Regions from separate parts of the Dokdonia sp. Asnod3-C12 genome, predicted to be linked through region 2. Evidence: riboswitches for the same ligand, from Rfam matches in the RefSeq annotation. Region 2 holds a riboswitch; the other holds the start of a gene.
What was found. A riboswitch is a leader RNA that binds a small molecule or an ion and turns the genes downstream of it on or off. The one in region 2 is predicted to bind thiamine pyrophosphate.

Region 1 (4,049 bases), 1.9 Mb from region 2:
TCAGCCCTGTTTTGTGATATAACAGGGACGTAATAACAATATACAAGTAGGACTAAAAGTAGCTTGTTTTTCAACTTAAATAACTTTGGGGCATTAAAAGATAGCGAAGAATATTTTAAAAATTACAGAAAAAGACATTATTACGATAAACTGCATATAATAATTAATAATTGTTACTTCTTTAATTTCAGATGCTTATGACTCATATTCAGTAATTAGATGTAAGCAGTTTTAGTATTGTTTAGAGAAATATACGTTATAAAGAATCAGCATATTTTTTAGAATTCAACAACTAAATTTTCTGTAATTCAGAATTATTTACTGTTAATTTTAAGTTGACAATTTTCAGAGGAAGCGATATTTTTACTATATTACAGAGACAACTACTTCATATTTAAGATATTATAACCCCTAATTGTAATTGCATTTTATATAAGTTTTGAGCCTTAGAAACGTAATTAGGGATCTAGATGAAAATCAGGCATTCTTAATTATTGTACTTGTATTATATTCTTAACTAACCACCGCCCCATATGAATAGTTTTGATATTAATTTTTTAATAGTTTCCATATTTACCGCCATCTTTGGTGTTTTCGGAGTTTATCACTTCGTTTCTTATTTAATTTTAAGGCACAAAATTCTGTGTCACTATTGTATCATTCTTTTTGGACTTGCAGTGCATTGGAGTTGGTCACTTTTTCCAGATGGATTTCTTCCTGAGGTTATTCAAAAAAATGGATCACTTATCTCTGCAATGACCACCACTTTTGGATTCTTATTGTTTACAACCAATTATTTAAATGTTCATCGCGGCAATCATCCTAAAATATCACGCAGTTATACTTTTTTAAAATATACCACAGTTTTAATCCCAATTCTTTTTGTTCTTAATATTCTAACTCTCCATATTCCTTGGTTGCATAGTTCGCTAGTAATGTCTGCAGCGATTACTGCTTTGCTATCCGTATTATTGAATATTTTCTCTGGGATTCGCTTATTTAATGAAGAAAAGTTTAATAAGTACTATTTGTATGCATACTCCCCAATGCTACTCTCCTCAGTCATCTATATAAGCGCATGGTTTTTAAAAGATGCTTACACTGTAGACAAACATTTTATTGTGTTAATCACTTCAATCCTCATCACATTACAACTCATTCTCTTCTCTATTTTAATTGGCTATAAGTTTAAGTCTATTGAAGACGAAAACATAAGAACACAAGTAGAAACTAATAAAATCCTTGCTTTAGAGGTAGACAAGCAGACGAAAGATTTACAAATCGCAAAAGAGGATTTAGAAAGTAAAAACCACGAGCTTGAATCTGTCAATTCTCTTAAGAACAAGCTGTTCTCTTTGCTTACACATGACGTTAGAGGACCGTTACATAATATCTCCTTGCTGGTTAATCTACTTGAAAACCAAATTGAGGATAATGAACTAAAAGAGATCTCACAAAGTCTTAAAAATGAATTGGATGATAGAATTGCTATGGTGAGTGCCTTACTAGATTGGTCATATAACCAGCTAGAGGGAATTAAACTCAATAAAAAGGATTGTGATATTCAAGAAATCTTTACATCTATAGCTAAGCAATATGAACGCTCAGCAAAAGAGAAAGATGTAAAACTATTATTTGAAATTGAAACGCCTACCTTATTTATTGATGAAAATATGTTTAAAGTAGTCTTACGTAATTTGATTTCAAACGCCATAAAATTCAGTACAAAGAATCAAAATGTCATATTATCAAGCAAGAAAGGCCCAGATGGGATTGAAATAGGCGTACAAGATTTTGGCGTGGGTATGACAACTAGCTGGCACAAAAATCTTGTTAAAGATTGCATACCAAAGACCACTCTAGGCACTAAGGGAGAACAAGGAACGGGTTTTGGACTACTCATTTCAAAAGACTTTGTTGAAATGAATGGCGGCGAACTTTTCTGTACGAGTACACCCAATGAAGGCACCCATTTTGTAATGCGTTTTGCGGTTAGTAATAGCTGATTTACGCTGTATCTATGAGGGTTTATCAAGTAACTTATTATTACGCAGATGTATCCCAAATCCCCATAAAAACCTACCAACCAAAACTTAACATTTTATTTTTTTTACATTTTCTCTCGTCTAGTTCAGAATTATTGCTACTTTTAAAGTCTAAACTTTAGGAGTAGCTATTAAATTAGTTTGAGAAAAATCCTTAGAACCTGATTTGGTTAATACCAACGTAGGGAAAAGTTAGAGGTTCTTGCACCACTACGCACTTCCTCTATTTTTAATTCTATCCTTCTCATTCCTTTATCGTTTATATAACCGAAGCACATGCTTCATAATTGTATTAAACATGATAAACATAAAGGTCAATCAAACCTCGTATCAATTTCCAGCACAGGTCACACTAGACCAGATCCTCACCCAACTCGACATTTCGGTTAGTGGGATTGCTGTGGCTATTAATGAGCGCATTATTACCAGATCACATTGGGTTTCTACCATCCCTGATGACGGCGATGCTGTGCTTATTATTAAAGCCACACAAGGTGGATAATAGCGACTTCTAGGTACTTCAAGAGTAGAAAAACATCATTAATTAATCCAGAAAGATGAAAAATAGAGACACTGCGCCTAAGCAAGGCGGCATTACCCGAAATCCATTTCCTAATTCAAAAAAAATCTACGTAAACGGTAAGATTCACCCACAGATTAAAGTGGCTATGCGCGAGATTGCGCTTAGTGATACTGTGGATTCTATGACCAAAAAGAAAACACCTAACGAGCCCGTAACGGTGTATGATACTTCTGGACCTTATACAGATCCAAACAAAGAAATCAATATACACAGCGGTTTAGAGCGCATACGTGAGTCGTGGATTCTGGAGCGCAATAATGTAGAACAATTGGACAGCTACTCCTCTACCTATTGTAATGAGCGTCTTAATGATAAGAGTCTAGACCACATGCGTTTTAAGCTTTTAAAGAAGCCTATACGTGCAAAAAAAGGTGAGAATGTTACGCAGCTGCATTATGCAAAACAAGGGATTATCACTCCAGAAATGGAGTATATCGCTATTCGCGAAAATCAGCGTATTGATGAAATGACGGAGATTAGAAAGCAACACAAAGGAGAACATTTTGGCGCATCTATTCCTGATAAAATCACGCCAGAATTTGTACGCTCAGAAGTTGCAAGAGGTCGCGCCGTAATCCCATCAAACATCAACCATCCAGAAGCAGAGCCTATGATTTTGGGACGTAATTTCTTGGTAAAAATCAACGCAAATATTGGGAATTCTGCAGTCACCTCTTCTATTGAGGAAGAAGTAGAAAAAGCTGTGTGGGCATGCCGCTGGGGAGCAGATAATATCATGGATTTATCTACTGGTGAAAACATACATGAGACCCGCGAGTGGATCATACGCAACTCCCCTGTTCCCGTGGGAACGGTTCCTATTTACCAAGCTTTAGAAAAAGTAAATGGCGTCGCCGAAGATCTTACGTGGGAGATTTTTAAGGACACCTTAATTGAGCAAGCAGAGCAAGGCGTAGACTATTTTACCATACACGCCGGTGTCTTATTGCGTTATGTACCTATGACTGCAAATCGCGTGACGGGTATCGTCTCTCGTGGCGGATCTATCATGGCAAAGTGGTGTCTTGCGCATCATAAAGAGAGCTTTTTGTATACGCATTTTGAAGATATCTGTGAGATTTTAAAACAATACGATGTTGCCTTTTCTTTAGGTGACGGTTTACGTCCAGGATCTGTCGCAGATGCAAATGATGAGGCACAATTTGCTGAGCTAGAAACACTAGGCGAACTTACAAAAATCGCTCGTAAGCATGATGTGCAGTGCTTTATAGAAGGTCCTGGTCACGTACCGATGCACATGATTAAGGAAAATATGGAGAAGCAAATCGAACTTTGCGATGAGGCTCCTTTTTACACTTTAGGGCCGCTTACCACAGATATTGCGCCTGGATATGACCATATTACCTCAGGTATTGGTGCTGCCATGATAGGCTGGTATGGTTGTGCGATGTTGTGCTACG
Region 2 (4,049 bases):
AATGTCAGAAGTTTCAATCGTTTCTCCACCTATGGTAACTGGAGTGATCCCGTAAAAAGCGAGTGTGCTCTCACTGCCGAAGTTGTAATTCTGCTCATAAAAATCATCTACATATTCTTCAAAAAATCCACGACCATACGTGTAGTTGAAACTAGCGGTAGAGCTCCAGTTGTTATCATATTTCTGATTCCAGTGTAGTTGGTAGTGATCTTGTTTGTAATCATCCACTTGATTATTGTGGAAACCAGTGATATTTCCCTCATCATCTAGCTGTACACCCGCAATATTAAAAGTGCGATTTTCATCTATATTTGTGTTTGCACCTATGGTTGCTAGGCTTGTTTCTTCAAATCCGTACCAAGATTGGTATGTAACTTCAGACCCTGCAAAGTTGATAAGCTTGATAAGCGTATTATCATCCTTGTATGCTGCTTGCAAAAAGTAAGATTTAAGATCAGATGACGCACGGTCGATGTAACCGTCAGATTTGATCTGTGATAAACGACCAGATATCTCTATGTGATCGTTGAGCAAGCCTGTACTAAACTTAACATTATGACGGCGTGTCCCAAAAGACCCAAAAGAGTTAGAAATCTCACCATATGCTTCATTAGAAATTGCATCTGTAAGAATATTAAGACTTGCTCCAAAAGCTCCAGGTCCATTCGTAGAAGAACCTACTCCACGCTGTAGTTGTAAACTTTCTACGGACGATGTAAAATCTTGAAGATTTACAAAAAAGGTAGTAAGACTTTCTGAGTCATTATAGGGAATTCCATTTATAGTAACGTTAATCCCTTGGTTACCTGTACCACGTACTCGGAAACCAGTGTAACCTATGCCAGCACCAGCGTCTGAGGTAGTCACTACGCCTGGTAAAAAGTTAAGTTGCGTAGCAAGATCTTGTCCTAGATTACGCTTTTCAAGATCTTCTGCATTAAGATTTGAGTGCGTAATAGGTGAGTCGGCTTTTACTCGTACAGAACGAACTAAAACTTCATCAAGTGACTCTACTTTTGTAGTGTCTACCACTGTTTTCTCTTGTGCACTAGCTGTAATTCCTGCAAGCGCAATCATACTCAATAGGACCTTTTTCATCCGTATATGGTTTAGTTACGAATACAAAGGGCAAATATTCTAATAAGTTAGCATTTACATACCTGTGCGATAAGCACATATTGAAGAGGGTGCACCGTGGTGCTTCTCAAGAGAAATATGGTAACACTAGAAAAGCTAATTTGTATAGCGTTATCTAGAAAGACATGTTCCTCATTCCTAAACAGCATTACCTGTTCTAGGTTCAATGGGTATAATCTCAGCTTCGTAAAAAGCACCCCTTTGAGATTTTGCAAAGATATACTAGAGTTTTTAATTAAGATATTATAAAGAAAAAATAAATCCGCTTACTGTACTTTTAAACTGACTAGAATTCTCTAGTCCTAAGAAAACAATAAAACGATGCATATTTTGATTTACGGAGCCGGTGGCGTGGGGGGATTCTTTGGAGGGAAACTCGCGCTTGCTGGAAATAAAGTGACCATGATTGCCAGAGGAGAACACCTTAGGGCCATACAAGAAAACGGTATTGAGGTAAAAAGTATAACAGGAGATTTTAAAGCGACTCCGTATCTAGCAACAGATGATCTTAGTAAGATTGAAACACCAGATTTAGTCATCTTTGGAGTGAAGTCATATCAAATAGAGAGTGCTGTAAAAGATATATTGCAATATTGTGATGAAAACACATTATACCTGCCTTTACAAAACGGAGCAAGTAACGTAGAGGTCCTTAATTCGGTGGTTCCTAAGTCACAAGTACTGGCAGGACTTTGCCGTATGATTAGTTTTATTGAAGCGCCAGGAGTGATCTCTAATCCAGATATAGCGCCTGCAATACTTTTTGGAGAGCAGGATAATATCAAGACAGAACGTTTAGAAAAAATAGTGTCTGTATTTACAAATGCAGGAATTAATGCGGCTGTTCCAGATAATATTCAAGTAGCCATCTGGCAAAAGTTCCTTTTTATAACAACTATAAGCGCCATAGGCGGACTAACAAGAGTACCTATAGGCGTGATGAGAGAGCAGCCGTATATAAAAGAACTGATGCGCAAGACCGCGCAAGAAGTATTTGAGGTTGCAAAAGCAAAAGGGATTATACTCCCAGAGAAAACCATTGAAAACATCTTTGAAGCCATTAGCAAGCAAGCGCATGAGACTACAGCTTCAACACAACGCGATATCATGGCTGGAAAACCTAGCGAACTAGAAAACTTTAATGGTTATATCATGAAGGAAGGTAAACGACTTGGAGTGCCTACGCCAGTAAACGAGATGATTTATCAGTTGTTATTGCCTATGGAAAGGGATCATAGAAATTAAAGATATAAGATTAAGCAAAATACGCCTGAAGCAATAGCTACAGGCGTATTTTATTTAAAAAATAATAGTAGTATTCTAACCTATTCTACTATTAACCTTTTTGTGATAATCTGGTTTGATTGATGAATCAATTGAACCAAGTAAATACCAGTTTTAAGCTCACTAATATTGAAGCTCGTATCTAGTTGATTTTCTTGTATTCTTTTCGTTAGAATATGTTTGCCAAGGAGGTCGTAAATCTTAATTTTTTCTGGCTTATATGTACTATTCCAAGTGACTTTAAAATTTGATGACGCTGGATTTGGGAAAATTTTAATGTCATTATTAAAAAATTCATCTGTGCTTAATGCACAAACATTATTAGGGTCTGAAACATTAACCTGTACTGTACATACCGAGCTATTACCTGAAACATCTGTCACTGTAATTTGTACATCAACAATACTGGTAGTTGCATTTGCTAAAAGTGAAACGTTATCTATCATTGCTTTAGCAGGTCCTAAAAATTCTTCAGGAATAAAAGCGCTAAACTCAAGTGTAATTTGTTCACTGCGATAAGGTAGTAGTGTGTTAGTTAAATCAAGAGAAATGGTTTCATTCCTAAAAGACTCCCCATCTGCTGGGATGATATCTTCATAAACAACTTCGATTTCAGCACCAGAATCGTCGTAAATAATTACTTCTAGTTTTCTGTTTTCAAATCCGCTTAAATTAAAGTTTGCAACCCAATCAAAACTCAAAAGGGCTTCAAAGTCGCTTTCATTTTCACTTGTAGGAATAAGAATATCTTGGGACAATCTATAAAAACTATTGCCAAAGCCATCAAATGAAGTAAATGCAGCGGAGAAACCATCGGTGGGAAATATTTCGTCTACACAACAACATATATTTTGCGAATCTGGTTGAGCTTTCCAAGGTTGAGAGCACGATCCATCATCTGTTCCATTTTCAATTGTTGATTCCCAGAAGTTTAAGTCGTTTTCAAAACTGCCATTTTTAACTAGTTCCGCAAGTGCAATTGTAGAATAATTATCACAAGTGATTTCAGATGGCGAGATATCTATTTGGAGATTTGTATCGCAATTGTCTATGATATTTCCTGTAATAAGATCCTCTACATTTAGTATAATACTTCCAGAACTGTCTAAAACAACATCAATAGAAGATAAACAGTTTATTATAGGAGCAGTAGTGTCAATTACAGTAACTGTAGAGGTGCATTCACTCGTGTTCCCATCTACATCTGTTGCTATTACAGTTACTATGTTTTCACCAATATTAGAACAATCTAATTGATTAGGAGTTACCGTAAAAGTAAGCGCTTCACCATTACAATTATCTACAGGTAATGTTCCTAAAAACATCAAGTCTTTTATATCAGCATATGAACCTGTAGGATTTATTAGTAATTCAGTCTCTTGACTTTCAAGGTCAACAGTGTATATAATATCGCAGCCAAATGTTGAGCTCGCAATTACTTTTCCTTGTCCGACATACTCAATGCCTTGAGCACTACAGCTATTATCGTTTCCTGGCGTAAACCAAGAAAATAACTCTGTTACTGTACCAGTCGATGTATCAATTGCAAAAAGGTTTACAGGATTAGATCCTGTGGAGTATAGAAGTCTATTTTGATCAGTGTCAAAGGTCATTCCAGCAGCTCCGGA

Region 1: it holds a riboswitch for thiamine pyrophosphate, as region 2 does, so the genes downstream of both, thiS (sulfur carrier protein ThiS) here and ACJJVW_RS06170 (TonB-dependent receptor) in region 2, are expected to answer to the same signal.

The regions. Positions count from the first base shown of each region.
Region 1 covers NZ_JBEFNY010000003.1:3,290,855-3,294,903, reverse strand. Annotated here, with positions in the region: gene ACJJVW_RS14820 (response regulator) at 1-74, opposite strand, end outside; gene ACJJVW_RS14815 (ATP-binding protein) at 534-2,006, shown strand; TPP riboswitch at 2,156-2,250, shown strand; gene thiS (sulfur carrier protein ThiS) at 2,344-2,547, shown strand; gene thiC (phosphomethylpyrimidine synthase ThiC) at 2,603-4,049, shown strand, end outside.
Region 2 covers NZ_JBEFNY010000003.1:1,347,372-1,351,420, reverse strand. Annotated here, with positions in the region: gene ACJJVW_RS06170 (TonB-dependent receptor) at 1-1,098, opposite strand, end outside; TPP riboswitch at 1,257-1,348, opposite strand; gene ACJJVW_RS06165 (ketopantoate reductase family protein) at 1,459-2,382, shown strand; gene ACJJVW_RS06160 (M36 family metallopeptidase) at 2,463-4,049, opposite strand, start outside.